3 regions of the Candidatus Clostridium stratigraminis genome follow, and region 3 is predicted to be linked to each of the others. Evidence: riboswitches for the same ligand, from Rfam matches in the RefSeq annotation. Region 3 holds a riboswitch; each other region holds the start of a gene.
The links. Region 3 has a riboswitch for lysine ahead of kal (3-aminobutyryl-CoA ammonia lyase). Riboswitches for the same ligand answer to the same signal wherever they lie in the genome.
Positions count from the first base shown of each region.

Region 1 (11,370 bases), on a different contig from region 3:
TGCTACACGCTGCTTCTGCCCCCCAGATAGCTGCTTTGGCTTGGCATTAACATACTGCTCCATGCCTACAACCCTTAAATACTTTAAGGCTACCTTTTTAGCTTCTTCCTTTGAGCGCTTCAGTACCTTTATTTGTCCAACAATACAATTATGCAGAACATTATGATTGTCAAATAAATTAAACTGCTGAAATACCATACCTAGCTTTGTACGATACTTATATATATTATGCTTATCATCTAAAATATCTTCTCCGCTGTAGATAATTTCTCCGCCGGTTGGTTTCTCTAAAAGATTAATGCAGCGAAGAAGTGTTGATTTTCCTGAGCCAGAAGAACCTATAATGCATACTACTTCTCCTTTTTTTACTGAGAAATCTATGTCCTTTAGTACTTCATGAGTTCCAAAGGATTTATTTAAATGCTGAACCTCAATTACATTTTCCATTTTCCTAATCTCCTTGCAATTTTTATTTTTATAAATACATTTCCTATACCTGCATCTGATTAGCATACATAGTGTAATTTTCTGGTCCATCTATTTTCTTCTCTATAAAACGTAAAATTCTTGTTACTGTAAAGGTCATTATAAAATAAAGAATACATGCAACGAAAAAGGATTCAAAGTATCTAAAATTATTTCCTGAAATTGATTTAGTTTGGAAATAGAGCTCTGTTACAGAAATTACGTTAAGTACTGATGTATCTTTTATATTAATTACAAATTCATTACCCATTGCCGGTAGGATATTGCGGATTGCCTGAGGCAGTACAATATTAACCATAGTTTGAAGATGGGTCATACCAATAGCCTGTGCTGCCTCAGTTTGTCCTTTATCGATTGAAACAATACCTCCGCGTATAATTTCAGACATGTAGGCACCTGTATTAATTGAAACAATAAAAATTGCTGCTGTTAACCTGTTCATATCTACTCCGAAAGCTAGAGCAGAACCATAGTAGATTACCATAGCTTGTACAATCATTGGGGTTCCACGGAATAATTCTATATATATAAAAAGAACAGAATTTATAATTTTAAGAAATATCTTCTTTATACCTCTTTCAGGCATTGGTATAGTCCGTACAACACCTATTATAAGACCAATAAAAAAACCTAAAATAGTACCAATCATTGAAATAAAAAGTGTCATGCCCGCTCCTCGAAGGAACATTGGCCAGTTATCTGTAATAATTTTTAATACCCATTGAAAACTCATTTTTAATCACTCCTGCTTTATCTGTGCCGGGTAGCTTGTCCAATCTAAAATCTAATTTAAGCCAAGCCCCCTCTATAATGTCTTAATAATTTTTATATTATTTATTTTGCTGCTGGCTGATTCTTAATAGCACTATCCATAATGGATTTTTGCTGATCAACAGGTATAGTGGCTAAAATTTTATTAATCTTTTCAGTTAAATCACTGCCCTTAGCAACACCTACAGCAATTGCTGTATCGTCTGGTGAAGTAACAAAGCCGTCTTTGAACTCTACCATTTTAAAAGCTGAGTTTACTGCAGAAGCACTAACCCCTTCTGGACGTTCTGAAACATAGCCGTCAATCATACCTGCTTGTAGTGCAACTCTCATTGCCGGGAAGTTATCCATGGCAGGCTGCTTTTGAACACCCTTTATTTGATCTATTACTGAATAATGGAAGGTATTTAATTGAGCAGTTACCTTTGCTCCGCTGAAATCCTGAATTGATGCAGCGTTGTCATACTTTCCGCCTTTTTTAACTACCATAACTAAATCTGATTTATAGTAGTTATTTGTGAAATCTATTGTCTCTTTACGTTTTTCTGTTGGTGACATACCTGCAATAATTGCATCTATTTTACCTGAAGTCAAGGCTGGTACAAGACCATCCCATTCAGTTTTAACTACCACTAATTTTTTCCCAAGTCCATCTGCTATTTTCTTAGCTATCTCAATATCATAGCCCCCCGCATATTCTGCGCTGCCATCTATTTTAACTGCACCATTTGAACTGTCTGATTGCGTCCAGTTAAAGGGTGCGTATCCACATTCGAGTCCAATTCTAAAGGTTCCAGCATCATTTGCTGCCTGTGCCTTTGTATCCTTTGAGGCATTGCTTGTCCCGCAACCTCCTAAAACTAATACTGCTGATAGTGACATTGCCATTAATGACCAAAATTTTCTTTTCATTTTACATATCTCCTTTTTATTATATTTTCTGCTTTTGCAGTTAAAAAAGGCTAATCTTTCATTTGGATTTTTTAATTTCTCATTTCAGTCTTTTTTTGAACAAAAAAAGACCTGAGGTAACCTCAGGCCGCAATGTGCACACTTGCTCCTAAACCCCTACATTTCCCAAATGAGATAGCACAACTCAATAAACCGGGTAGTCTATTGAGACAGTCCTGCAGCTCTTAACTGCAGACCCAGCAAATAATATAGAGAATATTATAAGCTTCGGCGATGAATCCTTCTCCCTAGTTTCAATGTTTCTCAAGCTCCGCTAAGGACTAATAAGCACCGCGCCTCTACCCCACCGTAAAAGTGAGGTCTTATTTAATTGTTATATTTACTTTATAACAATTAATTAAATATGTCAACATCTAGTTGTATAATATTGTAAATGTAACTGTTTACAACTAAATTTTTTATAAAATTTTTTTAATATTTTACAAATGTCTCACATTGGGTTCCTTCAATGGAACTAGCATCTGGCCCATGAACCTGTACGTGTGGAGCTGAACAAGCTCTATTATCATTATAGTTGCAGTTAAGAGCATCACATTTAATTATAGGACTCATTTCAATTGAGGTATTGGTAAACAACTGCTTAACTTCACCGCCAAAATTCATATTAGTAAGATGAGTAAAAGCATTCTTAATACCCTTTTCAGCAAAGGTATTGCACATTGTTTGAGCACTGCTGTGAGCGCTGCTTCCTACAACATGAATTTGGTTTGCTGAGCAAAGTCCACTCATATTATGCACACAGCTAAGAGCACTGCAGCTCAAGTCACCATTCATAAAAAAACCACCTTTCTCAATATTGTTAACCATATTTTACACAATAATGAAAATTTTATTCCATTATAATTGCTTGTTGAATATTTTTTAAAGAAAATTAAATCTTCTGGATTAGCAAAAAAAAATAGCAGCTTAAGCTGCCAAGTAATAAAATGAATCAGTTGCACTATTATGCATTCTTTTATTTTTACCAATTATTAGATAAAATATACTACTTTTTAATATAATCCTTAATTATGATTTTAATAAATATAAACATGGCTGGAACTCCATAAGCAAGCATTCCTACTTGTTGTAACTGTGCCCCTCCACTAGGAAATATAAGGCTTATGCCTTCTCCAAACATGCTTGCACCTACATATATCATGAGTATTGAAATAAGATCAAATAGGAGGCCCATACTTAACTTTATGCTTGTCTTATAGAACAGGAGCATGACTAGTAAGGACATTGCAAAACCTATTAAGGCACCTATAATTATAGCTAAAGTGCCCTCTGTCATAAGAGGAATAATAAAAATTATTATCTCAAGAGTTTCTCTAAATACTGTTAAAAAGGAAAATATGAATAAACCTAGTCCTGTAAGTTTAATATTATATCTTTCTTCAATTGGTAAATTATAATTTTTCTTCTGCCTTCTCATCCATATAATAAAATACACAACAATGGCAGAGAGAAAAAGCATTAACGAACCATTAAAGAGCTCTTTTGTATATCCGCTTAAGTATGCAGTTTGACTATATAGGAAAAAACTTGCAAGAAAGCTTACAGCAAGGCCACCAAGAACACCAGAATATATATACTTGGTAAGTTCTCTTTTGTCTAGCTTAACAATATAGGTAGTTAGTGCTGTTAAAACTATGAGCATTTCAATGCACTCTCTTAAAGTAATTATACTTACGTTCATCATCTTACATCCCCCCTTTATATTTACTTGATACATTATAATCAGGAGGTATTATTTAGGTGACAAAAAAAGAAAGCATAAGCTTTCCTTTTTAATAATTATTTGTTAATTATCATTCATTTTTATATAAGAATAAGCTGTAATATAAATATGTTACATGAGCTGATTGCTGCAAAAGTACTGGTTATTTTGTAACTGCGCCTGAATTTGGCTTAATATCCTCATAAATATATTTGTGGAGCTGATCAGTTGTGAGCTTTATATCAGTCCCTAAATAATATACATTATTTATCATTAAGTTCTTCCAATTGCCATCTGCAGGGAATCTCTCCTGGTCTATGGTCTTCATTCCTTTGGATAAAATACCTGCACCAAGGGAAACTATTTCACCTTTTGAAATACTTGTTTCAACATAAGGCAAGATTGTGGAAACTAGACTTGGATATTTTGTTATTCCTGCCTCCTGTACTTTAGTAAGCATTTGAGTCAGAACCTTCCTCTGCCTTTCCGTTCTTTCAAAATCATTTCCTATATATCTTATTCTGCTGTAGGCCACAGCCTGTAATCCATTTAAATTAATACTTCCTGAGGAAGTTAGAGGAGTTACTTTTTCTTTTTCAATATTAGTAACTTCCTTCATGTAGCTGTTTATGTAGGGCAGCTCCTCATTTCTCACATCAATAGTAACTCCGCCTAGGATATCAATTATTTTTTCCAGGCTAAAGAAATCCACGGTAACATAATCCTTTATATTAAGATTAAAGTTCTCATTTAAGGTCTTAATTGCCAGCTGCGGTCCCCCGTAGGCATAGGCATGGGTTATTTTAGTCATTCCATGACCCGGTACGTTTACGTAGGTATCTCTCATAATGGAGGAGAGCTTAATTTTATTATGATTATAGTCAATAGAAGCTACTATAATTGAATCAGAACGGCTGGCTTCATCCTTTGATCTTCTATCTAAGCCAAATAAAGCGATGTTTACAACTTCCTGCTTAGGATCTTCCTTTTGAATCTGCTGTACTGCCTCTTCTTTAATTCCAAGGGAATTATTATCCTTTTGAAGCTCTGCACTCTTAATTTTATTTAAGAGTGAATATGAATAGATGCCTATTCCTGCAATTAAGGCTGCAAAGACTATAATAACTGCTATAATTATCTTTTTTCTTTTTCCATTTTTCTTCATTCTATTACTCCTTGTATATCAAATTTATACTAAAAATTATAAGTTTACATTACTTAATTCTAAGTTATGCACACCACTGTAATTTTAAACACACTATTAACTTTATAGCTTGATTATTATTATTTTTAGATAGCTTATATTCTTTAAATTTATATGTATTAAATAATTAATATATAAGCATTATTTTATAGTCTTAATATAATCAGCAATAACCTGACCAAGCTTTTGATAACCCTTTTCATTTAAACTTAAATTATCTATGGTATACAGCTTTAGGTTATCTTCTGTTATGCCGCTTTTATTAAAGGCATCCAAGACTAATATATTATAGGTGCTGCAAACAGCTTTAATACCTTGCACATAATCCTCCATTTTATAGCCTGCAGCATTTGAATTTGGATATACCGGTTCATTCATGAAAGCCCCTCTTTTTAATGGAGTAATGAATACTATATTAGCATCCGGTTTTACCTTCAATATTTCATTTATAACCTTTTTAACGTTTCCATAGAAGGTAGCTTGAGTATCCTTATCCTCAATTGTTCCAAGGGGTGTATTATAAGCATAGTCATTTGTACCTGCAAGAACAGTTATAAGATCTATATCCTTCAATTTTTCTGCTGATATATTTGAAGTTAAATTCTTCATAACTCTATTGGCAGCTGCATCATTTGTTACCATAGCCATGCCAGTCATAGCTTTTACCTTTAATTGATAATTATTTGCTGCAGACATTCCATCACCAAGGGTATACCAATTTTTATTTTTCCATCTGTCATTATCAAAGTTTCCTAAGGCATTAACCCCTTTATAGGTAATATCACTTAAAGCAGGCTTAGAAGCAGGCTCAACAGCAGGTTCAATATTACTTGCCTTACTGCTATCATTTTGAAGGCTATTTTTAGAAACCTCCTTCTGCAAAGCTGTAAGCTCCATAGTTAATTTATTTTGTTTCTTCTGCCCTATGCCAACTACAACTATTAGAGAAGCTGCCAGAATTAAAATTATTGCAAACTTAAAAGCACTATGATTCACTATTTGTTTCATTATTTAAATTGCCCCCTATCCCCTAATTATGTAAAGCGTTAAAAATAGCCTTACCATAAAGATATATGCCTTCAATATCCTAAGAATTATAAAAAAATACCCTGCAGGTAAAATTCAGCCAAAGTTATATTTAATAAAAGAGAAGTGCAGCCACCTTCATTAAATAGGCTTTAAATAAACTTTTTCAGGGTATGTAATTATATTTAATTATTTTCTTAAGCCCCAGAAACTAAATTTCTTCTTGTTTGGCTTTATATCTAAAACATCAACTTCTTTACCTTCAATAATTTTATATTGATTTTCATCCATCCACCCATAAAGCTCTGGATTCTTGTACTTAATTATTTCTAAAGCATCTGCAATCCTTGTAGTTCTGCGCTTATCATCATGGGCGTCGCTGCCTATTAGATGGATCATGTTTCTCTCTACTAAATGCAATGCAAAGGTCTGAATATCCTTGCCATAGATGCCTGTTAAGCTTCCTGCATTTAGCTGTGCAAGGGTTCCTTGTTCTATGAGATTCTTAAGAAGACCCTCATCCTTCATTATTTTAAAGTTTCTTTCTGGATGAGCAATTATAGGCATAGCTCCTTGGAGCCTAAGCTCATAAAACACTTCATCAGTATACATTGGGAACTGCTGCATAGGTAGTTCTATTAAAACATATGGGGTTAAATTAATGCCCCATATCCTTTTTTCGCTGTAATACTTTGGTAGATCAGGGTGCAAATACAATTCAAGGCCTGGAAGAATATTAATAGAAATATTCTTATTCTTAGAAAGGTTTATTATGCTTTCAAGCCTTTCATAGTAATGCTTCTTATTCTGCTCCAATTCCTCTGGTATAAAATGTGAAGTAGCACATATAAATTCCGTGCCTTCCTCAGCTGCGGATTTCAGCATGTCAAAGGACATGTCATAATTTTTAGAGCCATCATCAAGGTAGGGTAGAATGTGACTGTGAAAATCTATCATTAAATTTCACTCCTGTGAACTTTATTTATAATCATAATTATAATAATAATAGGACCTTGAATTATTAGGGATTTTATTAATTACTACTCCTATGAGCTTGCCGCCTACTTTATTTATTAATTCCTTAGCAGTAACTAAAGCCTGTTTTTCAGCTTGTCCAAAGCTAGCTACAAAAACTACGCCATCACAATAAGTAGCTAAAATCTGAGCATCTGTAACAGCTAAGACAGGTGGAGCATCAAATAAAATAACATCAAACTGCCCTTTAAGTTCCTCAATTAAAGCTCTCATTTTTTTACTGCCTAAAAGTTCAGCTGGATTTGGAGGAATAGGCCCGCTGGTTAACACAAAGAAATTGTTAATATTAGTAGTTCTTACTGCCTCAAGAAAGCTTTTTTCTTTAGCTAATAGAGTTGTTAACCCGTCCTGATTGGTTATTCCAAGCTTCTTATGAATAGTAGGTTTTCTAAGATCGCAATCTATTAAAAGTACCTTCTTACCACTTTGAGCCATGGTTATTCCAAGATTAGAAATAACTGTACTCTTGCCTTCTCCAGGTTGTGTGGAGGTAATTACTATAGTTCTTAATTCCTCATCAAGAGAAGAAAATTGTATGTTAGTTCGAAGTGTCCTAAAAGCCTCAGCAGCTTGGGATTTAGGATTCTTTATTGAAATCATATCATTCAGCATACGTTCACCTCATTATTTTTCAACTTCTGTAACAAAAGGGATTGTCCCAATAACCGGAATACCTATAAGCTTTTCCACTTCCTCAGAAGTCTTAATGGTATTATCCAAGTATTCTATTAAAAATACCACTCCTACTGAAACCATTAATCCAAGTAAAAAGGCAATTGCTATATTAAGCTTTGTCTTCGGGCTGTCTGGAGAAACCGGAAGCTGAGCCTTGTCCAATATTCCAACATTATCGGATTTTGTTACATTCTTACTTACATCTTTTAAGGATATTGCTAGTTGATTAGCTATATCCATGGCTTCTTTTGGGTCCTTTGATTTAACAGTTATAGTTAAAAACTCTGTAGTTCCCTGTGGAGCTGCTGTTACCATACTTTGAAGCTGATCAGTGCTTAGCTTTAAATTTAAGTTTTGAATTACATCTTCAGCTACAGTTCTTGATTTAACAAATTCACTATAGGTTTTTACAAGCTGCTGATACATCATAACATCATTGTAGCTCATTGATGGGCTTTTTGAAGCATCTGTACTTGTTTCCTTTTGTATTATAACTGATATATCTGCTTTATAAGTCGGCTTTATTATAAAATAACTTACTATGCCGCTAATTAAAGCAGCAGCTAAAGTAATTACAACAATTAAAGTCCATCTCTTCTTTAAAATATTTAAATACTCAATTAATTCCATTGCCTTCCTCCTAAGCATTCAATATTACATATAACCAACTTTTATTATATAATAAAATTGTCGGATTTTAAAGATTTTTCACATAAAATATGTAAAAATGCAAAAAGGTATCCAATTAGATACCTTTATATAAATAGTTATGCGGTTTTGTTTAAGGCCTTCTTAAACAAGCAGCAATCCATTGAAGGTACATTTCTTATATACAACTTTCCATCAGAAATAAGATAATCATTGTCTGAATAGACTTCAGTAGCTACACCATCAGCCTCTTGAAAATAGGATTGACTTTCTAAATCGCAATAGAATTTTGTACTCTTATTATCAAAATTAAATACTGCTAGATACATGTTTTCAGCTCCTGTCAGGAGTAAACCAAATATCTTGCTTCTTCCTACATAGGGTATAACAGTGAAATTGTTTCCTATATCTAAAGCCATTGTAAGTAGATTTTTATTTGCTAAAAAATTAATATTAGCACCTGTAAGGATAACAGTCATAAGCTCATTAATTTTTTTATTATTAGAGGAGAAGCTTTTATAGCTGTAGGTAATAATTCTTTGCATAAGAAGCTTAAAGAAAAAGTCATAATTTATATAATTATTATCCTTTTTGGTTAATTGGCTAAACAAACCCTTGTGTTCCTCAAATTCAAATATTCTATTTTCTACAGTAACCTTAGAATTTAATAAGCCTAGAGCATAGTCATTAGAGAAAAATCCATTTTTCTCTAATTGGCTCTTAATAAAGGTTAATAACTTATATAATTCATAATGGGCATTAAAAAGCTTATTTTCCTCTATTATGCTTATGTATTGTCCTATGCCATTTATATCTAGTAAATTTACTTTACTAATAACTGCATTAGCATTGGAGAAAACTTTATTTCTTCCTTCTTCAGTGGAGATATCCACTGCATAAAGCTTCTTTTTGTTTACTTTAACATATACGGGCTTATTATCTATTTTTAGGGTGCTGCTATTTACCTTATAAGTATATAAGATGCTATATGCATTTGAATCTTCTAATTTTGCTTTCATATTATTATTACTTCTCAAATCAGTATAAATAAGCATTTTGTCCATGAAGCTATTAAATAGGGAAAAAATATCCTGACCTTCTGCAATATATAGAGAATCCAGCCTAAGCTCTTCCTCAGGCTTTAATTCATACCTTATAAAATTATATACTGCCTCTGCATGAAGCTCATTTTTATTTAATACATTTTCTATAGTATTTTTAGAGTATCTAGAGCCTAAGAAGCCAAAAAATCTACTATTATTATTTTCATTATCTATTAAGGTTTCAAATAGATAGGATTCTATTCTTTCCCCTTCGCTTACTTTATCAATATGTACACTGCTTATCTTTTCATAAACTGTCTTTGGATTTATAACAATATCAGTTTTCTTATAATCCCTAGTTGAAAATAATTCCAGGTTCAATTTATTTAGCACAATACTCTCACTGCCAATATTTTTAATAGCTAACTTTAGTTCCTCATTATTTTTTTCAAAATATAAACTAATGCACTTATTAATTATAGAGCTTGTACTAATTTCCTTTAAATTAACTACAGAAGTAATTAATTCATTATTAACTCCCAATTGGTATTTTATTTCGCCCATCGTCATACCTCGTCAAATTTTAATATAGTTCAACTAAATTATATCAAATCAGCCTATATAAGTTAACTACTACTATTAGCAAATTAGCCCATTAATCAAAAATTGTTTTATTTATTTGTCGAAAATATATAAGTTGTAAAGTTTCTTGAAGTTTATTAGGAACTTAATGTTAAATTTTATTTAGTTATCACAGCCTGTAAATCCATAGCATTTTGTATATCCACATTAGAGAGTATAGCCTGTTTAATATGTGTTTTCTGCTCTTTTGTAAGTGTGTTATAGTACTTTTTAGTTTCTGTAATATCAGCTGAAAAATTATAGGAAGGATTACTAATTGCCTTTTGAACTGCTGTCTCCATCATGGTCATAGCCTTAATTTCCTGTATAGACTTAAGTGAAGAAGCAGCTAAAATCAGTTGACTATTTAATAACTTTAACTTCTTATTATTTTCAGCTTCTGGAGATGATTTTGGTGTACTATTATTTGCATTATTGCTACTACTAACATTACTAGAGCTATTTGTACCACTAGAGGTATTGTTTACAGTATCAATATTTAGCATATTCTTAAATAATTCTGTAACTATATTACTAGAACTATTATTCCAGCCTTTTTGAGTAGTATTTGAATTTTCCTTACTAGTTACAATACTCACTAAGAGCAAATTATCCTTAACAGTAAGTGCGCTTATTTTAAGCGGCAGAATATTTCTAAGCTGAATTTCTCCATTTGTAATACTTAGGCTGCTGCTGCTATATTTTTTTGCTATGGAAAACAAAAGCCCTTTAGGTAAGGGAAGCTTTCCTAGCTTAATTGAAGCTAATTTATAAATATATTTATTATTTTCATAAGAGAGTGTCCCCTTTGTGCTTAAGGTTAAGCTTATCTTATTAATGGTAAATGGAAGGAATAATGAAATATTATTGCCCTCTATATCAGAATAAATTTCCTTTACTTTTAAGGCCCCGCTGCTAAGCTTATTTTTAAAATATAAATTAATTAGTGCGTTTGTATCCTCATTATTAAGCAGGAGCTCTCCATTACCTGATGCAGCTTTAACCTTTTCCAGGGCATCCAAGGCAGAGGATGATTTACTAGGAAACCTTGGAGTACTAAAAATGAAAATTGTTAAAATTGCAATTAGTAAAAAGAAGGCAGATAAGCCTAAAAAAATATAATTTTTCTTTTTCCTCATGATCCTTCTCCTAATTTTAAGTAAAATAATATCCCCTGGAAAATCAGG
Region 1 covers NZ_JBJHZZ010000002.1:47,812-59,181, reverse strand. The annotation lists gene ACJDUG_RS04630 (amino acid ABC transporter ATP-binding protein) at 1-447, opposite strand, end outside; gene ACJDUG_RS04625 (amino acid ABC transporter permease) at 491-1,219, opposite strand; gene ACJDUG_RS04620 (transporter substrate-binding domain-containing protein) at 1,321-2,169, opposite strand; lysine riboswitch at 2,337-2,518, opposite strand; gene ACJDUG_RS04615 (DUF1540 domain-containing protein) at 2,641-3,003, opposite strand; gene ACJDUG_RS04610 (FTR1 family iron permease) at 3,215-3,913, opposite strand; gene ACJDUG_RS04605 (LCP family protein) at 4,095-5,096, opposite strand; gene ACJDUG_RS04600 (SGNH/GDSL hydrolase family protein) at 5,277-6,143, opposite strand; gene ACJDUG_RS04595 (tyrosine-protein phosphatase) at 6,351-7,118, opposite strand; gene ACJDUG_RS04590 (CpsD/CapB family tyrosine-protein kinase) at 7,140-7,808, opposite strand; gene ACJDUG_RS04585 (YveK family protein) at 7,821-8,501, opposite strand; gene ACJDUG_RS04580 (hypothetical protein) at 8,639-10,126, opposite strand; gene ACJDUG_RS04575 (hypothetical protein) at 10,303-11,322, opposite strand.
Region 1: linked by a shared signal. The riboswitch ahead of ACJDUG_RS04620 (transporter substrate-binding domain-containing protein) and the one ahead of kal (3-aminobutyryl-CoA ammonia lyase) in region 3 are both predicted to bind lysine.

Region 2 (11,370 bases), on a different contig from region 3:
GCTCATTTGATAAGCCTCTCTTTAATCCTATTCCTGGAACACCAAAGGCTTTATACTGGTAATTTTGAGCTGAATCAAAGGCATAGAAGGCTGATTCAGATATACCCCATGGTATTTTTCTACTGCTGCAGTAGTTCTTTTGCCCTTCAATTACAGCTAAATAAGTTTCATTTAGTAAGGCATCAGGATAGTTTTTCATAATTAAAAGGGGCATAAAATATTCAAACATTGTCCCGCTCCAAGAAACCAGTCCCTTACTCTTTCCCATAATTGTCATTGCCCTGCTTAATCTAAACCAATGCTTTTGCTCTACATCACCTTTTGCAATAGCTATAAAACTTGCCTGCCTAGCCTCGGAGGCAAGTAAATCATAGTAAGAGTTTCCCAAGGTATCCTTTTCTACATCATAACCGATTGAAAAAAGCTGTCTTTTTTTACTATACAGCATTTTAAAATCAGTTCCATCTGCCATTAAATTTAACCTACTCTTCAATGCAATAATTTTTTCAATTATTTTAGCAGCCTCTTCCTTGCCAGTATTTAATAATAACCTTAGCTTAACTTTACTATTTCCATCCTGTATATTCTCAATGTCATTAAGCAGCTTATCAATTTCATACGGGATTTCATTAAAAGGCACAACGGCTGGAAGGCTTATTAATCTTTCCATAAGCTTTAAACCATCTGTCTTTTCTTCATTACTTTTATTGCCGCCTGCAGTAGTATTCTCTTGAGTAAGTACATGTTCGTCATTATTCTCTACTACATTATTAACCACTACAACCCATGGAAAGAATCTTTCAATTTCATTTAGATAATTATTAATTGAAGCTTTAAGCTTTGGAGTCCAATATAATCCATCATAATCTTTTAAGCTTTCAGTCTCATTTATCTTATCTAAAATACTTAAGAGAAACCTTTTCCAGGAAATTAAATCTATGTTTATATTCTTTGAAGACTCAATAATATCAGTAAAATTTTTATACTGAAGCTCCTCTTCACAAAGATAAAGATTATCCACTAGGCCTTGTATTTTTTCCACAGTAATAACAGGTTCATGTACATATTCCCCTAGGCTTTCTGAGGTTACCCATAAATAGCCAACTAAATTACCGCTGTCAACTGTTGATACATATCTAGGATAAAGGGGTTCCTTAGTCTTGGTGTCGTACCAATTATAAAAATGTCCCTTATAACTTTTAAGGCTTTCCATACTTGTAATTATGTTATCTAATCTTTCAGTAAATTCTATTATTCCTAAATAACCTAAATCATAAGCTGCTAAATTGCTGGTTAGCCCCATTCCCATATTAGTTGGTGAGGTTCTATGTGCCACCCCATTAGGTGGTTCTTCCTGATAATTATCTGGTGCCAAATAATTATTTTCAGCATTTACAAAGTCCTCAAAATAGGCCCAGGTTTTTCTGCTTAACTTTCTTAAAAGCTTTATCTCTTCTTCCTTTAAATAATATTCTCTTACTTTTAATTCTTTACTAATGTAGTAAGCTATTATAGGACTTAGAAACCATAAGAAGGTTGAAGGTATAGTTAAAAGCCCAGATTCTAGTGAAACTCTAAAAGCCAAAATTTCTATAATAATTGCAATAAAGCTTCCTGGCCACATTGCCTTAATAAAATTATCCACTTTTTTCCCAAGTTTAGCCTCCACATCAGCTGCAGTTTGCCATTCTAATAACTTCTTCTTGCTGATTAACAACCTATAAAGGGTTCTAATAATAGCATCAAGCATTAAATAAGCCTGATAAGGCAAAAAACAAAAAATCAAAAACACTTGTTCAATGGCAAGCTTTCCTGTATTTACTCTTCCAGAGAGACTTATTCCCTTTATTGGAGAAACTACTGATTCTGAAACATCAAATAGTATGGGGCATAGCACAGCTAAAAAAGCAACAATATTCCAAGTCTCTCCTTTTGGCAAGATTGTAAAGGATAAAATAATTAAAATGATAATTGAAGGTGCAAGCAAGCTTCGCCTTAAATTATCAACAATCTTCCACCTTGAAAGCAAATCGAGTGGAGATTTCTTCGTTATCCAGCTTAAGATTTGCCAGTCTCCCCTAACCCATCTGTGAAGCCTCATAGAGCTTGAATTGTAGAAAGCAGGATAACCATCCATAAGTTCTATGTCTGTTACAAGTGCCGCTCTCACATAAGATCCTTCCAGTAAATCATGACTTAAAACTGTATTGTCAGGAACCTCATCCTTTAACATAAAATTAAATATATCTACATCATATATACCTTTTCCAGTGAAGATTCCTTCTCCAAATAAGTCTTGATAAACATCTGAAACAGCAGTTGTATAAATATCAATACCGGTTTCTCCGGAAAAAACCTTTGAAAACATAGTCTTATTAGCAGCTAAAGTGCCTACACTTATTCTTGGCTGCATTAGCCCGTTTCCTCGAAGTATGCGTTTCTTATCATAATCAATGTAAGGCCTGTTTAATACATGGCTCATAGCTCCAATAAGTCTTTTGGCAGTATCTATAGATAACTGAGTATCAGCATCTAAGGTAATAACATACTTAACCTTTAAAAGTTCATTTATATCTCCGCTTATAACATTATAGCTTGTTGTATTATCACCTCTTAAAAGCGCATTAAACTCCATAAGCTTACCGCGTTTTCTTTCATAACCAAGCCAAATCCCCTCTTTTTCATTAAATTGTCTAAACCTATTAAAGAAATAAAAGATATCACCATTTTCTCCAGAGTATTTTTTGTTTAATTCATTTATTGACTTTAATGCTGCTTCATTTATTTCATTATCATTTTCCTCATGTTGACGAGAACTATCTTTAAAATCTCCTAGTAATGCAAAGTATAGATTTTTCTCATGATTTGCAAGGTAATAGACTTCCATATCTTCTATAAGCTCATTTACCCTTTTTACGCTGCTGAGCAGAGTAGGAATAACTACTACTGTTCTGCTGCTGTCAGGAATGCCATCCTTGAAATCAAGCTTTGGTACAAATTTTGGAGTTGTTAGATGATTTATGCTCCAATTAAATATTGATATTACTATTTCGCTGCAGGGTATTAATACAGCAAAAAATGCTGCAGCAAAGCGCCAGTTTTCAATAGGTAACTTAAATTCATAATCTCCTATTAAAATAACAAGAAAACATAATAATACTGTGCTAATAACTATATTTCCAATGTAAAAATTAATTTTCTTTTTCTTAATAGTCCTGCCTAAGCTTCCAAAGCACCAGTCCTTATAATTAATTAATTTTTTTAAATCCTCTATGCCCTCATCTATAATATAATAGCCAACATGCCTTGCATAATCCTCTTTAATCTCAGGCTCTTCTGAACATTCCATAGCCTTTTTTGCTACATAAGCCTCTGAATTGTTTGAGTGTTTAGCTATTTTCTCCACTCTATGTCTGTAGTTATCCCTAGATTCAAAATCCATATTTTCATATATTCCTAAAGGATCCTTTCTGAGTTCCTTTTCAACAAAGGAAAGTCTTTCAAAAATTTCCCACCAATTGAGAGCTCCAACTTCTCTGATGCTTGTTATTGAATTTCCCATAGAGATTTGAAAATGTGCCTGCTTTTGATGCTCAATATTTATGATTTTTTCTGCAGTAGTTTCCTTAACTTCAAGCCTTTTATCCAGCCAGCTGTATATATCTGAATTATCCACTCCATTATTCCTTAAAACCTTAATAAAGCTTTCAGTTAAATGGGAATTAAAGCTTATTTCTCTTTCCTCCAGTTTTTTTAGTTCATCTTCTAATTTTCCGGAGTTAATTGCAGTAATAAGTCTGTCAGCTAGTATTTCGCCCTTTAATTTTTCTTCTTCGGTATAAATAATATTTTCTGATATTTTACTTATATTTTGAATTAGAGCAATTCTAATCATAATGGGAAGAGCCCATAGCTCACCCATAAGTAAAATAGTATTTTTCTGATAGGCATTAATAAAACCTTCAATAGTATCTTCGTCCAGCCTACCGTCAGAATGAGAAATTAGTTCCACAGCAATATGATAGGCCCTGGGATACCCCTTCATAATACCTCTCTTAATAATAGGAAGCCCTTTATAATAAGACACGGGCATACTATGCTTAATATCCTTATATTCTTTTTCTATTAAGTAAAGATTATCAAGCATCCACTCAGCAGCAGGAACTATCTCATTATTACTTTTTACCTGTTTATCTATATTTTCATATGCCTTAATTATCTGTTCATAGCTTCTATCTAAACTTTTAATAAGCTTTCTTTTGCAATTAGATTTCTTAGACACATCAGAATAATACTGAGATATCTCTAAAGCGTGTTTTTCTAATTCTTCTTTATTAATACTAATGGTTGGAACGTCTTCCATCAAGTTGTGTTCATCTATATCTCTGTTTCTAATTAATATATATAGTATAAACAACCCTATGAATATTACTGCTGTTGTATAAACATAGAACATTCCATCAGCTCCTAACTTTTTTAATGCAAAACTTAGTATACCCGATAAAAATAAAAAATATGAAGGAGCATAATAGATTTTTGTAAAATCAGAAATAATATTCTTAGTGAAGCCCGTTACTTAAGTTCCGATTATAAAGAGACCTAATTTATAAATAGAAATAATAATACAGCTACCTACTTTATACTATAAGCAAACCATCTAAAAAAACTCCCTATATTTCTAAAAGAAACTATATTGCATATTAATTCAGTAAGCTTTCCAAACTTTCTATAAAATAAATTAAATGCTAAAAATGGAATCCATTGTTTTTTAGATTCTGGTAGCCTTTTCATTATATTTTTCAAAGTGTACACTTCTTTATATATCCATAAATAGCCATTATATAATTCTTCTGCTGTTATATTCTTGGGTTTATACACCACATGGGCAGTATTATAATTAGATAAGTTGTAATCTACAATTCTATTTTCCTCTATTAATGATGAGTATAGCTTTGTACCAGGGTAGGGGGTAAGGATATGTGAGGTTACTGTTTCTATCTTATTTTTGACTATCCAATCTAATGTACTCTTAAAAACAGAGACATCATCTTCATCTAATCCGAAAACAAAACTTGCATTTATCATTATTCCTCTTTTGTGGATTTCATCAACAAGTTTCTCATATCTATTCACACTATTTTGCACTTTATGGACACTATCTAATGACTTACTATTTATACTTTCAAAACCTATAAATAAGCTTTGACAACCTGCCTCCTTCATATCATCTAATAATTCATGCATTTCCAATATATTAGAAGTAACCGCTGCATTCCACTTAAGTTTAAGAGGTTTTATTTCCTCTAATAATTTTTTTGTCCATTTGGGATTTCCAATAAAATTATCATCAATAAACATTATGTGCCTTGTTTTTAGTGCATTAATGTCTTTTATTACATCATCTATAGGCCTGTTAATACAAGTTTCAAGTACATTTTTGCAGCTATTATAACAGAAATCACATTTAAAAGGACATCCCCTACTTGTACTAATTATGTTAGTATATAAATACTTTTTATTATCAATAATGTCGTAAGCTGGCGCTATCATTTCTTTCCCAATAATATTCTCCATATCATAATATATCTTCTTAAGATCATTATTTTCTTTATCCTTAAGGATTTTTGTCCATACTCTCTCAGCCATTCCTACACATATTGCGTCAAAGCTATTCAGAACCCCCTCTGGATCTGCTGTAATATGTATACCTCCAGCAATTACTGTTACTCCACGTTTTTGGAACTCCTTGGATATTTCCTCTGCTCTATTCATTACATCCACAGTGACGGTAATTGCTATCAAATCTACAGGTTCATCAAAATCTATCTTTTCAACATTTTCATTTTGAATAATTACTTCATGCTCTTTTGGCGTAAGGTTTGCTATTGTGAGTAATGCTAAAGAAGGCGCCATTCTTGTTTTTAGCTTTGTATCCATAGGCCTTGGCACCATTTCCGGTTGAATTAATTTTATCTTCATAGATTATCTCCTCCAATAAACATTATTCAGCATTTGACTTGTCTTTTTTCGGAATGTTGGGGCATCTTAATCCGCTATGGGATATAAGTGTTGTATGAGTATAGAATAACATAATTGTTATCGTTTATCAATAAATTTTTATCGATTAAAAGCTCCAGTCAATGTATAATAATGACTGGAGCTGAATTGTAATTATTTCTTAATTTTTACGTTTATTATATCTCATTACTTATCAAGTCTTCATAGGTTTGTCTTCTGCAAACAAGCCGAGTTTCCTTTTCATTAACAAATACTACAGCAGCCTTTGGTATTTTATTATAATTGCTGGACATGGAATACCCATAAGCACCAGTTGACAAAACTGCTAAAATATCTCCACTTTCTACTTTAGGTAAACTAACATCACTTAATAGTATATCTCCTGATTCACAGCATTTTCCTGAAATAGTAACCCTTTCTTTAGTGCTATCTTCAGCTCTATTTGCAAGCAAACACTCGTACTCAGCCTTATATAGTGCAGGCCTAATGTTATCTGTCATTCCACCATCTACTGCAACATATTTTCTTATGTCTTCTATTTCTTTTATGGAACCTATGGTGTAAAGGGTAGTTCCAGCTTTTCCAATTATTGATCTACCAGGCTCAATAGTGAGACTGGGCAGGTTAATATTTAAAGTTTTTGCAGTTATCTCTGCTTTATTGATAATGGAGGAGCAAAAATCTTCTATACTCTTAGGTTTATCCCCTTCTCTATAATGAATACCAAAGCCGCCCCCCAAATCTAATTCTTGTATCTCATAATGAAGCTTTTCTTTTATATCAGAAATAAGCTTTAACATAATCACTACTTCGTCCTCATAGGGCTCAATATCAAAAATCTGCGACCCAATATGCGAGTGAAGTCCAATAAGTTCTATATTAGGCAGCTCAATGGCCCTTTTTACAGCATCTAAAGTATCATTATTTAAAATGGAGAATCCAAATTTTGAGTCTATCTGCCCTGTTTTTATATAGTCATGGGTGTGGGCTTCTATACCTGGAGTTATCCTCAATAATATCTTTTGTATTTTATTATCTGACTTAGCAATTTCATTTATCTTTTCAATTTCAAAATAGTTATCTACTACAAACTTTCCAACTCCATTTTTTATGCCAAATTCTATTTCTTCTAGGGTTTTATTATTTCCATGGAAATATACTTTTTCAATGGGAAAACCACTTTTAATTGCTGTATATAGTTCACCGCCTGAAACCACGTCAAGACAAAGACCTTCTTCCTTTATTAACTTGCACATAGCTAAGGTTAAAAAAGCTTTTCCAGCATAGGCAACTCTATTTCCAGCTTCTAATGCCTTAAAAGCACTGAGGTATCTTTTACATTTAGTTCTAACGAAGGCTTCATCAATAACATAAAGTGGGGTACCATATTCTTTAGCTAGTTTTACTGTACTTACCCCTCCTATAACTAACTCATTATTTTCTATTTTAACATTTCCAAAAAACTGCATTGGGTACCTCCTTAAAATATTTATAAATTGAATTCTTCTGCAACAATATTTATTGCTTTAAGCTTGTCTTCTTGTTTAATAGCACAGGTAATTCTAATTTCTGAGGTAGTTATCATCTTTACCTTAATGTTATTCTTGCTAAAAAGCTTGAACATCTTCGCAGCAACTCCTGAAGTAGTTTTCATACCAATTCCCACCATAGAAAACTTTGTAATATCTTCATCTATACTAATACAATCTTTTTTGGCATAAATCCCCACCACTTCCATGCTTTCCTTCAAATCCTCTTTTGGAACTGTAAAGGAAATATTCACTCTTTCATTTATTGGGGAAGTCTGACTTATCATGTCGATGTTTATTTTTCTGCTTGCTAATCCTTCAAAGAGGTTTGATAATACATTTATATCATAGCTAATATTTTCAATAGTTATTGCTACATCATCATCACTCGTAGCTAGGCCAGTTACTGCTTTTCCTTCCATATTCATTTTATTATATACCTCCTTAATTACTGTTCCTTTAATATCACTGTTACTTAGCCCTACATAAATTGGCACACCATATTTTTGGCCAAGTTCCACTGATCTTGAATGCATTACCTGAGCACCAAGGCTCGCAAGTTCAAGCATTTCCTCATAATCGATTTCTTTTATTTTATTTGCTTTGCTATATTTTCTAGGATCAACGCTGTATATTCCATCAACATCAGTATATATTTCGCAGATTCCATTTAACTTAACTGCTATAGCAACAGCTGTGGTATCAGAGCCCCCTCTTCCTAAGGTAGTAATATCTCCTTCTTCATTTACACCCTGAAAACCAGCTACAATTATTATTTTATCTTCCTTTAAACTGTTTCGAATTTTACTTCCATCAATATCATCTATTAAGGACTTACCATAATTTCCAATCGTTTTTAAGCCAATTTGATAGGCAGTGTAACTTACAGCATCATAACCTAAATCCTTAAGTGTCATTGCAAGAAGGGATGAAGAAATCATCTCTCCAGTTGATAGCAGTGCATCTAACTCCCTTTTGTCAGGATTATCTGTTATTTTCTTTGCTAATGCTATAAGCTCATCAGTAGTATCTCCCATTGCAGATACTACAACAACAAGGCTGTCTCCTTTTTCCTTGCGCTTTATAATGCTGCTTGCAACCTGCTTTATTTTTTCAATTGTTCCTACTGAACTTCCGCCATATTTTTGAACCACAACCCTCATATTTTGTCCTCCTTTGAATCTTTATGCAATAGTTTTTTGCTGGATAAAAAAATAAATGCAGCAAAGGAACACCCTTGCTGCATTAAATACAATAGTATTTTACAACTCTGTGTACCTTGTAGCTCTCCACTATTTTCATAGTGACAGCAATACATATATTTTATGCATTGCCAGGAAACATACCTGTCAATATACTTCCTTCGGCCATAACTCCTTTTACCATGCATTTTGGCGTACCCGCTCCGAATGGTTACTAATAGTTACGGCACCTCTACCCTAGGTAGATATTTAATTGTAATTTAAATTAATAATCTTAAATTGTACTTTAACATATTAACTTGTAAAATGCAAATAGAAAATACTTAATGATTAGCATTATTTTAGCAAATGTGGCACGAGAAACTTCCTCGTGCCACATGTTGCATTTTTAAATTCTATAGAATTCTTCAAAAGATTTTATAGCATAGCTGTGGTCCATTACTCCACCAAGCTCCCTTACAGAGTGCATTGCAAGAATTGGAGTACCCATATCTACTGAGCGAATCGCAAGATGTGTGGAAGTAATTGGGCCTATGGTAGAGCCTCCTGGTGAATCAGATCGATTAACAAATCTCTGTACCGGAACACCAACTTTCAAGCAGATTTGCTCATAAACTGCTGCAGTGTTGCTGTCAGTAGTATAGCTTTGGTTTGCTGCTAGTTTTATTACTGGTCCCTTGTTTATTATCGGTCTATTAACAGGATCCGCCTTTTCTTCGCTGTTTGGATGAAGTGCATGTGCTAAGTCTGCAGATATCATAAAGCTTTTTGAAATAGCTCTGAAAAAACTCTCTCTGTTCCCACCTAATGAAAGAACTATTCTTTCTAGAATATTGGAAAGCACCTCAGAATCAGCTCCCTGTTTAGTGTGACTTCCTACTTCTTCGTTGTCAAAGGCTATCATAACATTGGTAGCTTCCGAAGCTTCTACATTTGTGATTGCTTTTATGCCTGCATGGACCATAGCTAAATCATCCAATCTGGAGCAGGATATAAATTCATTGTTTAAACCTATAACTTTACCTTTTTCAAATTCATAAAGGTATAAATCAAAGTCTAATATGTCCTTAATATCTACCTTTAACTCATTTGCTATTACACTTAATAGATAATTGTTCTTCTCAAAGCCTTCACTTATCATTGATAGAAGTGGAAGAGTATCCTTTTGGCCATTTATCTCATAACCCTTATTTATATTTCTGTTCATGTGTATAGCTAAATTAGGTATTATTAATATAGGTCTGTTTATATTAATAAGCCTTGTTTCAGGATTAAGTATGTTTTTACCTTTTAAAATAACTCTTCCAGCAGCTGAAAGTGGCCTATCAAACCAAGTACTTAATATGGGCCCACCATATATTTCAGTATTAAGCTTAACATAATTATTTTCAGATACTATTTCCGGCCTTGGCTTAATTCTAAAGCTAGGTGAATCTGTATGGGCTCCGATCAATTTAAAGCCATTTACTTCAATGTTTCCTTTTCCAACAACAAAGGCAATAATTGCGGAGTCATTTTTAGTTGTAAAATATTTTCCGCCTTTATTAAGCTTCCAAGCCTCTTCTTCTTTCAATTCTGTAAAACCTTTTTCTAATAAGTTATTCTTTACACTTAAGGCAGCATGAAAGGCAGATGGACTTTCATAAATAAAATCAATTAACTCTTCTGCAAGTTTTAGTTCCTGCTCCATTTTTATTCCCCCTATGTATTTTCTAGACTTGTTATTACATAATGTTAGCTTTTATCGCAAATTATATTAAAAGTATAACAAATAAATATATATTTTTTCTACCCATTTAATAAATTTGTTTTCATCTTTGGTATAATATACTATATTAAAACGTTAAAAGTAACAATGTAAATAGTGAAGTTTGTTTAATATGCTTGAACAGGAGTGCATACTATGTTTTCAAAATTTCTAGTTTCAAAATTCATTAAGGATAGTAATAATATAAAAAATGAAAAGGTAAGAAGTGCCTATGGATACTTAGGTGGGATAGTTGGTATAACTTTAAATGCTCTTTTGTTTTTAGTAAAGTTTTTCGTAGGACTAGCAACTCACAGTATAGCAATTACGGCTGATTCCTTTAATAATTTAACAGATACAGCCTCATCAATTATAACCATAGTTGGCTTTAAGCTATCTAATAAGCCAGCTGATGAAGAACATCCCTTTGGTCACGGCAGAATAGAATACTTATCTGCACTAGCAGTTTCCTTTTTAATAATGCTTGTAGGATTTCAATTTATAAAAGAATCCTTTAATAGAATATTACATCCTGTAAAAATTCATTTTTTATTTATACCTTTTATATTAATCTTAGCTTCTGTAATAGTTAAAATCTGGCTCAGCAGTTTTAATAAGTTTATTGCAAATTCCATTAGTTCTAAGGCATTAAAAGCTTCTTCCTTTGATGCCTTAGCTGATGTTATAGTTTCAAGTATAACTGCCATATCCCTTTTACTTTCAAGGTGGATTTCTTTTCCTATAGATAGTTATCTTGGAGTGCTTGTAGCTCTATTTATTCTATACTCGGGTTTTTCACTTACAAAGGATACCTTAAATCCATTACTTGGAGAAGCTCCTGATCCAGAGTTAGTAGAAGGTATTAAAAGTGGGG
Region 2 covers NZ_JBJHZZ010000002.1:243,161-254,530, reverse strand. The annotation lists gene ACJDUG_RS05450 (glycoside hydrolase family 94 protein) at 1-4,456, opposite strand, end outside; gene ACJDUG_RS05445 (B12-binding domain-containing radical SAM protein) at 4,633-5,979, opposite strand; gene lysA (diaminopimelate decarboxylase) at 6,195-7,487, opposite strand; gene ACJDUG_RS05435 (aspartate kinase) at 7,508-8,710, opposite strand; lysine riboswitch at 8,822-8,992, opposite strand; gene ACJDUG_RS05430 (M18 family aminopeptidase) at 9,138-10,439, opposite strand; gene ACJDUG_RS05425 (cation diffusion facilitator family transporter) at 10,653-11,370, shown strand, end outside.
Region 2: linked by a shared signal. The riboswitch ahead of ACJDUG_RS05435 (aspartate kinase) and the one ahead of kal (3-aminobutyryl-CoA ammonia lyase) in region 3 are both predicted to bind lysine.

Region 3 (11,370 bases):
TTTCTACTACCTTGCTCATACTTTTATTTAGGGATGCTCCAGTTGAAAGGATAGCAGCCTCTGTTACTGACGGTGAAGCTGTGGTCTTTCTGCTTAATGCCCCATCCACAATTATTTTTTCACATCCGTAGGTCTTAAGCCTATCACAAATTTGCTTCATATAGGCATTGATAGAAGGTCCCCCAAGCTCAACAAAACCATCACTTAAGGCTTTTGCTATTATCACTTCTCCCATAGGAGTATTTATATTGGTAGTTTCTAATATTTCCTTTGTAATATCCCCATTAAATAAACACTGTTTAGAAGTTGCTAGATAAGTGTCCCTTTTTATATATATTTTGGGCTTCTTTGTTTCAGTTACTCTATCTTCCTCTTCCCCATCTCGTCCGATAGAGGTAAGACCAAGGGTTATATTGTTCCTGGTCTTATCTAAAATATAGTTTAAAGCTGTGGTTTTTCCCACATTTTTGTCCATTCCAATTATAGATATTGTGTGGTAGTTTTTTATTCTATCTAATATATCAATCTTCCCCATGATATCCCCCACTTAGATCTATAATCTTTTTAAAACTATATGAGGCGGAATACACTGAAGAAACTGAAATTGCTGAAGGGATTTAATCCTTACCCTATTAATTCAGTGATTTCAGTATCCTTCAGTTTGTATTTTTTCTTAAGCATTTTAGTAGTTTAGTCTGAACAGTTATTCCTACGAGTGCTTCTACCACTTAAGAGAGTTCCACGTCTAAATATTTAAACAGTTACAATGTCCTGTTCATGAAGATGTTTTGTTCTCTTCTTTCGCTCTAAGCCTTCTGGTTCAAGTGCCATTTGCTGATTATTTAATAGTCCTGCAACTCCTACCTTAGTAACCTTAGTTTCTCCTCTGCATACCTCACAGTTGCAGCCTGGAGTATAATCTGAAGGCTCTTCATAGGTAGTAATAACTCCTTCAAAGTTTCTTAAAATAACCTTATCATAGCCTTGAGAAATTATATAATTTGGCATTACAGGAATCTTTCCTCCACCACCAGGTGCATCTACTACAAAGGTTGGAATGCAGAAGCCTGAGGTATGTCCTCTTAAGCCTTCGATGATTTCTATTCCCTTAGCTACTGGTGTTCTAAAGTGAGTTAAGCCTAAGGATAAATCGCATTGATAGATATAATATGGTCTAACTCTTATTTTAACTAGCTCATTTACTAGTTTTTTCATAACATGCATGCAGTCATTAACTCCTCGTAAAAGTACAGATTGATTTCCAAGAGGAATACCTGCATTAGATAAAAGCTCGCAAGCTCTCTTAGCATCTTCTGTTATTTCATTTGGATGGTTAAAGTGTGTATTTAGCCAAATTGGATGATATTTCTTAAGCATGTTAACTAAGTCTTCAGTTATTCTTTGAGGCATAACTACTGGAGTTCTTGAACCAAGTCGTACTATTTCCACATGAGGTATTGCTCTTAATTTTGAAATAATATATTCAAGCTTTTCATCTGAAAGTAGTAATGGGTCTCCTCCTGATATTAATACATCTCTAATAACTGGAGTTTTTGCAATATAATCAATGGCATTATCAACTTGTGTCATTGGAAGTGAACTATCATGATGGCCTGCAAATCTTCTTCTAGTACAGTGTCTGCAGTACATGGAGCACTGATCTGTAACTAAGAGTAATGCTCTATCTGGATATCTATGAGTAAGTCCAGGTACTGGTGAATCTGCGTCTTCATGAAGTGGGTCAACCAAATCAGCCTCTGATCTATAGGTTTCAAATGCTGTAGGTATTGCTTGTTTTCTTATTGGGTCATTTGGATCATTTACATCAATAAGTGATAAATAGTAAGGTGTTATGGCCATTCTAAAGCTTTCTAGACATTTCTTAATACCTTCTTCCTCTTCTACTGTTAAAGGAAGATATTTTTTAAGGTCTTCAAGAGTTTCAATTCTATTTCTAACCTGCCATTTCCAGTCATTCCACTGCTCGTCAGAAGCTTCTTTAAAGAGTTCGAACCTTCTATTCACTTTCATTTTATTTCCCCCATACCCCTTATTTATTAAATATATAACTTTTCAAATATTTTTCTTAAGGTTTCACTTTCTCTAAGTTCTGCTAATGTAATTTCTGCATGATCCTTTGTATAGCCGTTTCCAATTATCATATTGACATCCTTGCCTACTCCTTCAGCTCCAAGTGCTGCCTTTGTAAAGCTAGTTGCCATAGAGAAGAAGTAAACTGTTCCATCATCCTTTACTGGAAGAATGCAGGACATTTCAGTGTTTGGTATATTTACGCAGCTTATTGAGATATCAACTTCTTTTCCCTTATTAGCTTCAAGTGTCTTATTTAATACATCAACTGGTTTTTGAGCATCTCCAATTATAACCTCATGACAAAGTCCCCACTCCATTAAGTCTTTAGCCTGTGATTCTTTTCTAACTAAGCCTATAACTTTTCCTGTAGGTCCAACTCTCTTCATCGCTTCGTAGCAGCAAAGCATACCTGATTTTCCATGTGCACCTAGCACTAAAACACTTTGCCCTGGTCTAACTAATTTTGCTGCCTGTGCTGGTGCTCCTGCTACGTCTAGTGCAGCTAGTGCAAGGTTTTCAGTCATATCATTTGGAAGCTTTGCATAAATTCCACTTTCAAATAATATAGCCTTAGCTTTAACTTCAACTCTGTCAATATCCTGCTTAATATCAATGATTTCTTCTATTTTTAATGGAGTTAAGGATAAGGAAACTAAGGAAGCTATTTTATCTCCAACCTTTAAGTCTCTGTCCTTTAAATCTTCTCCTATTTGAGCTATTGTTCCTATAAGCATTCCACCTGAACCTGTTACAGGATTTTGCATCTTTCCTCTTTGACCTACTATCTCTAGTATCTTAGCTTTGATTTTTTCTGAATCTCCATTAGCTTCCTGTTCTAATTGAGTAAAGCTAGCTGAATCGATATTAAGAGCTTGAACATCTATAAGCATTTCATTGCTGTAGATTTCCATATCGTTGTTAATCCTTAGTGCTGCTTGTGGCAATACTCCTTGTGGCTCCATAACTCTGTGTGTTCCAAATTTACATCCCTTTTTCATGAATAAAAACCCCCGTTAATTTAAAATTTTTAATTTTTTATTTGATATTTATTTATTAATGTTATTTATAAATCATGTTTCTTAAGCCTTCATTCCTCATTTAGAAAAGATCATAAATGTGAATTCAGTAAAGCAGCTAAACATTCATAATTTTTACTTCCTCAGGAATAATTAATGCTGCTTCCGTAAGTGATTTAACTTCATCTATAGTTGTATCTTTATGAATTTCTCTTAGGACTAGACCTTCCTTTGTTACTTCAATAACACATAATTCAGTAACAATTAAGTCCACCTCAGCCTTTGCTGTAAGAGGAAGTCTGCATTTTTTAAGTATTTTGGGTTCCCCTTTTCCTGTGTGCTGCATAGCAACTATTACTCTTTTAGCTCCTGTAACTAAATCCATGGCACCACCCATGCCTGGAACCATCTTCCCCGGAATTATCCAGTTAGCAAGGTTACCTTCCTCATCCACTTCTAATGCTCCAAGAACAGTAGCATCTACATGACCTCCCCTTATAAGCGCAAAGGAGGTTGCACTGTCAAAGAATGCACCATGAGGAAGAATTGTTACATATTGTCCTCCTGCATTTGTAATATCCATATCTTCATCACCAACTGCAGCGGCAGGTCCCATTCCTACCATGCCGTTTTCTGATTGAAAAGTGATATGCATGCCTTCTGGAATATAATTTGCAACTAGAGTTGGAAGGCCAATTCCTAGGTTAACAAGCTGTCCATCCTTAAGCTCCTGTGCAACCCTTTTTGCAATTACTTCCTTCGCCATTTTACTATCTACCAAATTGTTCACCTCCTATTTTTTAAATCCTAAGGGACGGTCCCTAATGATTCTATGCAAATCTTAAGGGGCGATTCCCTGTGAAATCATAAGGAACCGTCCCTAGTGATTCCTTCAAGGGTAAATTTAAACCTAGTTATTTAAATATGTAAATATTCAAATATATAAATAGATAAAAATATAAATATTTAAATATTTACTGCATTTATGCGGGTTCATGGTAAATTCTAAAACTAAATTCCTTCTATAATGTAGTCTATAAGCACCCCTGGAGTTATAACATAATCGGGATTAAGTTCCCCCACCTTTACTAACTTTTCTGTTTCAACTACTACCTTGTCTGCTGCCATGGCTATTAATGGATTGAAGTTTCTAGTTGTTCCCTTGTAGAAGGTATTACCAAATTCATCAACTATAGTTCCTCTGATAATTGAAAGATCAGCTCTTAATGGAAGCTCGATTAAATATTCTTTTCCTTCAATAGTTACCTTTTGCTTGCCTTCCTCAACAATTGTTCCAATACCTGTAGGCGTTAATACTCCACCTAAGCCTGATCCGCCTGCCCTGATTCTTTCAATTAAGGTTCCTTGTGGTACAAGCTCCACTTCCATAAGACCTTCATTCATAAGTCTTCCTGTTTCAGAATTTGTACCAATATGGGAAGCAATTACTTTTTTAACCTGTCTATTTACAACAAGCCTTCCAATACCCTTATCTACAAAGCTAGTGTCATTTGCAATTATAATAAGGTCTTTAATATTTGCTTCAATAAGCTTATCAATTATTTTATGGGGAGTACCACAGCCTAAAAAGCCTCCTATCATAACTGTCATTCCATCTTTAAAAAGAGGTATTAAATCTTCTGGTTTTACTAACTTATTCATTACTTCATCCCCAATCCCAAAATCTCTCTTGCCTCTTTTGGAGTGGCTACTTCTCTTCCAAGTTCCTTTGCTAGTCTTACTACCTTTTCAACTAATTCCCCATTAGATTTAGCAGGCATTCCTTTGGAAATGTAAACGTTGTCCTCAAATCCAACTCTAACATGGCCCCCAGAAATTATTGAAAGTGCAGCCATGGGAAACTCATTTCTTCCTATTCCTGATACAGTAAAGGTGCTTCCTTCTGGGATACTTCCCATCATAAAAGTAAAATCTCTTGGAGATGCACTTATGCCCCCATTGACTCCTAAAACAAAATTGAAATGCATTGGAGCTTTAATAAATCCTTTTTTATTAAGCCTTATGGCCATATCAATCATGCCTTTATCAAATACCTCAACTTCCGGCTTAATGCCAAGTGATATCATCCTTTCCCCAAAGGCTTTAATCATGTTTTCAGTATTTACAAATATGTCATCTCCCCCAAAATTACAGGTACCGCAATCTAAGGTAGCCATCTCTGGCAGTAAGTCCACTGGCTGAAGTCTTTCTTCAATACTCATTCCAACTGCACCGCCGGTTGAAGGCTGTATAATAACATCTGGACATCTTCTCTTTATTTCTTCGATACAAAGTCTAAATCTTTCCCTATCTTGAGTTGGTGTGCCGTCATCATTCCTTACATGAAGGTGGATAATGCTAGCTCCTGCCTTATAGGCTGCCTCTGCTTCTCTTCCTATTTCCTCTACTGTATAAGGTACACTTGGATTGTGTTCCTTAGTAACCTCAGCCCCGCATATAGCTGCCGTAATAATCAACTTTTCCATAAAACTCCCCCATTTAAATGTTAATACTTTTAATCTCTAACTAATTTTCTCTGTTTGTTTTTCGGAACAACACAGGTTCCGCTTGCTCTGCAGACTATAATAGGCTCCTCCAATATTTCAGCAGCAGAGTCGTTAATATGCGGCAATGGTACTATAACTTTTCTAGCTTCAAATATCATCTTTCTGGAAGTATTTCCGCACTCAACAATTTCTCCTACTGCTTCAATATAGTCTCCTGCATAAACTGGTGCCAAAAACTCTACGCTGTCATAAGCTCTAAATAAGCCTTCATCCCCGTCATTCCTTATTAATAGCTCTGTGGCAACATCTCCAAATAGATTAAGCATTCTTGCTCCATCAACAAGATTGCCGCCATAATGAGCATCATGGGTGCTCATTCTCATTCTAATTAAAGCCTTCATAACTAACCCTCCAACCTGTTTGTAAAATATTGTTAATTTTTAAACATAAAAAAGCACTGAAGATTTTCAGTGCTTGCTTTTAAAACCTAAGGCCTTTAAATAGTGCCATCTATGCAATGAAAATCAATCTTCCATCACGTAAATAGCGCTCCATGAAATTATTCACGGCAAGGATAAAAGCGTACCTATTATCCCCAAGGGTAAGCTAAAGAACTAAAATACCCTTTCGGCAGGTAAATCCTTCATCTTTAGTTTTGAAGGTTCTTCTTCTTAACACCTAAAGATTAAACGTTTACTTGCTCCTCTATTTATGTACCTAATTATTCAATTGTTAATTTTATTATATTCCTGCGAAATTTTACTGTCAATATTATTTATTGAAAATTTTAATATTTCACTAAAAAGGGAATATTCTATTTAATGAATAATTTTATTTATATAATCTAGTAAGATGAATAATTATTATTTGTGAAAATATTCTCTTGGTCTTAATGTGTAGTATAGTGACGTCTCTTCTACCATAATATTACATAAAGAACCTCCTCATACTACATTAAATTTTTTAAAAAAAGTACTTCCCTTGGTAAAAATAATTTTATATAATATATTTATATATTTCTGAAAATTCATTTAATTGACAACAAGTTTTTAAAATCCTTTATTGCTTTACTACAAGAAATATTCTATTTACTCTATATATCTATATCTTTTGAGCTTTTATAACATTGTTTTATTCATAGTTTTCTTTAATTATTAATATAATTAAATATAATATAATAATTAAAATCTACTAAAGATAGTATCCTTTAGCCAGCATATAGACTATTTTTATTTTCATTGTATAATAAGCACATAATTATTATGGGGAATTATGTTATGTGTTGTTATAAAACAAAATATTAAGGAGGACAAGCTATGGATCTTTTTAGAAAGAAAACCGCGGACATGATGGAGGATGAGGGGGAACATTCGGGACTTAAGAAAAAATTAAGGGCTATTGACCTAGCTGCTTTAGGTATTGGTTCAGTTGTTGGTACAGGAATCTTTGTTGCTACAGGTTCCGCTGCTCAAGCTGCAGGTCCAGCTGTAATTATTTCATTTATTCTTGCTGCACTTGTAAGTGGTTTTTGTGCACTAACCTACTCAGAGCTTGCTACTATGTTTCCTGTTGCAGGTAGTACTTATTCTTATTCTTATGTTGCTTTTGGGGAATTTATTGCATGGGTTATCGGTTGGGATTTAATGCTTGAATATGTTGTTTCGGCTAGTACTGTTGCTTCAGGTTGGTCAAGCACCCTTGTTGCACTACTAGCAAATTATGGAGTTACATTACCTACTTCAATAACAACTTCTACATTAAATGGTGGTATTGCAGACATTCCTGCAATTCTTATTACTTTATTGGTAACTTGGATACTTTATATTGGTATTAAAGAAAGTGCCAATGTTAACAATATTATAGTAGGGGTTAAAATAATAGTAATTTTACTATTTATATTCCTTGGTTCAACACATATTAACCTTACAAACTTCCACCCATTTGCACCATTTGGCTGGAGAGGTATTATGCAAGGTGCTGCACTTATATTCTTCTCTTATATCGGCTTTGATGCAGTTTCAACAGCTGCAGAGGAAACCGTAAATCCAAAGAGGGACGTTCCATTAGGACTTGTTATATGCTTAGGTGTTGTTATAGTCCTTTATGTAGCTATAGCATTTGTTCTTTGTGGTATAGTTCCTTTCAAGAGTATAGATATTACAGATGCTCTTCCAGCTGCCCTTAGAAGCATAGGTATTAATTGGGGCGGTGCCTTAGTTGCTACAGGTGCTATTATAGGTATGATTTCTACATTACTAGTTACACTTTACGGACAAATTAGAATATTTATGGTTATGTCAAGAGATGGACTTCTTCCGCCAGTTTTTGCTAAACTGCATACTAACCATAAAACTCCACATATTTGTACTTGGATTACCGGTATAATATGTGCAGTATTAGCTGGATTATTCCCATTAAACGTATTAATAGAATTATGTAATATTGGTACACTTTTCGCATTCATACTAGTTTCAGTTGGCGTTATAATATTAAGAAAGACTATGCCAAATATTGAAAGAAAGTTCAGATGTCCTTGGGTACCTGTTACACCTATTATTACTGTGCTTCTTTGTCTATACTTTATAGTAAGCTTACCTCCAGTTACCTGGTTAAGATTTATAATCTGGCTAGCTGGCGGCTCACTTCTATACTTTGTTTATGGCTTCAAGCATAGTTCTTTAAATGATGTAAAATAGCAAATAAAAAAAATCAGCATTCTAAAATGCTGATTTTTTTATTTGAAAATATAAGTATCCGTGACTTTTTAGCGTAGTGATATATGAACACATACTTTATAATAGCAGCTAGCTATTTTTTACCTTTATAGATAAATGCCTTATAGCCCACATATAAAGCTATTGGAGGTAGGATAAACATCCACCAAGGCAATCTGTTATGAGCCCATATAGCACTTTTACTAGTGATAATATTAGCTATACTTACTGATACAAAGCCTATCAATAACCCAAATACTAAAAATCTAGATTTTAAAATCTGTTTAATCACCCTTAACACCCACTTTATAAATGTAATCATATTATAACTTGTCCGTATAATCTTTATATTAATTGTATATTTAATTTGCAACTATTTCAACACTTATTTGAATATTGCAAATATTCTTTAATGCTTGACACCTTATCTTTATATTACTAATATGTAAATAATATAATTAATATTACGAAAGAAGGTATTTTTTATGAAAACTAGAGAAGAAGCATATACTCTTCTAAAAGAATTTAATAAAAGTGACAGTCTAATAAAGCATGCCCTTTCAGTGGAAGCTGTTATGGGGCATTTTGCTGGGCTTCTAGGTGAATCTGATGTTAACAAGTGGAAAATCGTAGGTCTTCTCCATGATATAGATTATGAAATGTATCCAGAAGAACACTGTGTTAAGGCTGGAGAACTCTTAAGAGAAAGACACTGGCCGGAGGATTATATTCATGCTATTCAAAGCCATGGCTATGGAATTTGCATTGACACAGAACCTATAGAGAAAATGGAAATGGTTTTATACACCATAGATGAGCTTACAGGATTAATAACAGCCACTGCACTTATGCGTCCAAGCAAAAGCATTTTAGATATGGAGCTTAAATCTGTTAAGAAGAAGTGGAAGCAGAAGAGTTTTGCTGCTGGTGTAAATAGAGAGCTTATAGAAGAAGGGGCTAAGAAGCTTCAAATGAACCTTGACTATATAATGGAGGAAACCATTAAGGCAATGCAAGGTGTTGCAGAAGAAATTGGTCTAAAAGGAACAGTATAACTTAGTGGAACAATTCACTATATCCATTCATATATTATATAAAGCAATATTTTTGGTGTAGGAATGGGAAAAAACAGCAAATTTAATTATAAATATTCAGATATAAACCTTTTTGATTGCAAATTTCTTGGAAGGGGTCATAATGGAGCTGTTTACTTGCTTCCTGATAATAAGGTTATTAAAGTATGCTTCGTTATGAAGGACTTTTTAAGTGAGACCTCCATTTTAAAAAAGGTAAATGGAAATAAATATTTCCCTCGTTTGTATGAGGTAGGCGGCAACTACATGATTAGAGATTTTGTTGATGGAATACCTCTAAAAAATTACATAAAGAAAAATGGCCTAAATGAAAAACTTACACGTGATATAATAGAAATGCTTAAGGAATTTGAAAGACTTAGATTCACTAAGATTGATGTAAGATGTAAGGACGTTTTTATTACACCTGATAACAAACCTATTATGATAGATCCTCAAAAATTTTATACTAAAGAACGAAATTTCCCAAGGCACCTTTCAAAGGGACTTTTTAAGTTAGGTGTCTTAGACCTATTTATGGAAGTTTTAAAAAAAGATGAGCCTAGACTTTATAAAAAATGGGCACATAAAATTATGCATTACCTTACCACTTTAGATAATTTCAGGGGCTGAAACAACAGCCCCTAAAGTTTTGCTTAATTATTCTTTAAATGATTAATTATGTTTACAATATCTGAACATAATTCAGGATCCTTTAAAAGCTTAGCTTTATCATATTCTATATCATTCTCTTGAAGAAGCTTCACAGCCTTTTTATATAAAATCAGGTTTTTTATCTCTATTACATTTTCCATTAGCTCACCTAATTTAATCATTTGTATCATGATATGAATAATGTAAGATCTTTGTGATTAACATATTATGCTCACTTTCTTTAGCTTATAAGTGTTTCTCATTTATAAAAGTTCTATTTATTAAGAATGGGACGGCATGGCGGCTTATTAATTAAGCTTATATAGAAGCTTTTCTCTAGATATAAAATCAGGTTCTACCTTACCCTTAATATATATTTCTAAACAATGCTTCTTAAGCTCCTCTTTTGTAAATATCTTGTCTATGTCTTCAATAAAGCCGTATATTAAAGCATTAACCTCAAGGTCTTCACTTATACTTACAAGTACATCTTCTTTTCCTTCTCCAAGCCTTTTAAAATCACCTCTAAGCTTTGCCTTATTATCAGGTATTTCTAAAGGTCTTTCTTCTGTATAGGCTCCCCTTATACAATATGGGGAATAATAAATATAGTTATAGGTCCCTTGCCTTGCCCGTATATTTAAATAGTAGCTTCCATCTATTTGCAGTATGCCTCCATAGGCCTTTGCTAGTGAATAATATTGAAGAAGTTTATCTACATTCATTTCTATTTCCTCAAGTCCAATATATTTTTCGTTTAGATGAAGAGGATATGCCTCTGAAGCTAGAAGCTTTACGTATTGCTTCTTATAATTTTTTATCTCTGGTAAATAGCTTGCACAAGCCCCCATAGTAATATGAATTATGTCTATTGCATATGGATTTGTTGTTTCAACATATCTTGCCTGCCGTGAAAGTTCTCCTGTTTGATTCTTTATCCAGCTGTCAATTGCCATAGGCGGTTTATTTGTTCCTTCTTCCTTAATGGAGCCCACATAATAGCATTCTGTCCAGGATACCTCTGGACTCTTTACTGCTGACCAAAAGGGCCTAGCTAGCTTAGCAGCTGCATCTAGTTCCTCTTTTAAATAATCTTCTAAGTTTAATTTTTCTTTTACTGCATTTCTTTCCATAAGATTTATTATATTAATATTTCCTTTAACTTTTTCAAATTCTATATTGCAAAGCTCAATTATATCTTGTAAAGCTTCATTAGCAACCTTTAATATATCCTTTTCCATGAAAATATTTTGCATTCTCCTAGTGAAATTTACTAAGAATTTTTCTGAATAAAACTCCTCATAAAACTCCA
Region 3 covers NZ_JBJHZZ010000015.1:32,421-43,790, forward strand. The annotation lists gene kamB (lysine 5,6-aminomutase reactivase subunit KamB) at 1-535, opposite strand, end outside; gene kamA (lysine 2,3-aminomutase) at 754-2,031, opposite strand; gene kdd (L-erythro-3,5-diaminohexanoate dehydrogenase) at 2,058-3,092, opposite strand; gene ACJDUG_RS15240 (3-oxoacid CoA-transferase subunit B) at 3,229-3,876, opposite strand; gene atoD (acetate CoA-transferase subunit alpha) at 4,122-4,772, opposite strand; gene kce (3-keto-5-aminohexanoate cleavage enzyme) at 4,772-5,596, opposite strand; gene kal (3-aminobutyryl-CoA ammonia lyase) at 5,626-6,018, opposite strand; lysine riboswitch at 6,154-6,333, opposite strand; gene ACJDUG_RS15260 (amino acid permease) at 6,934-8,313, shown strand; gene ACJDUG_RS15265 (hypothetical protein) at 8,426-8,623, opposite strand; gene ACJDUG_RS15270 (HDIG domain-containing metalloprotein) at 8,817-9,386, shown strand; gene ACJDUG_RS15275 (protein kinase) at 9,450-10,037, shown strand; gene ACJDUG_RS15280 (hypothetical protein) at 10,061-10,240, opposite strand; gene ACJDUG_RS15285 (tubulin-like doman-containing protein) at 10,367-11,370, opposite strand, start outside.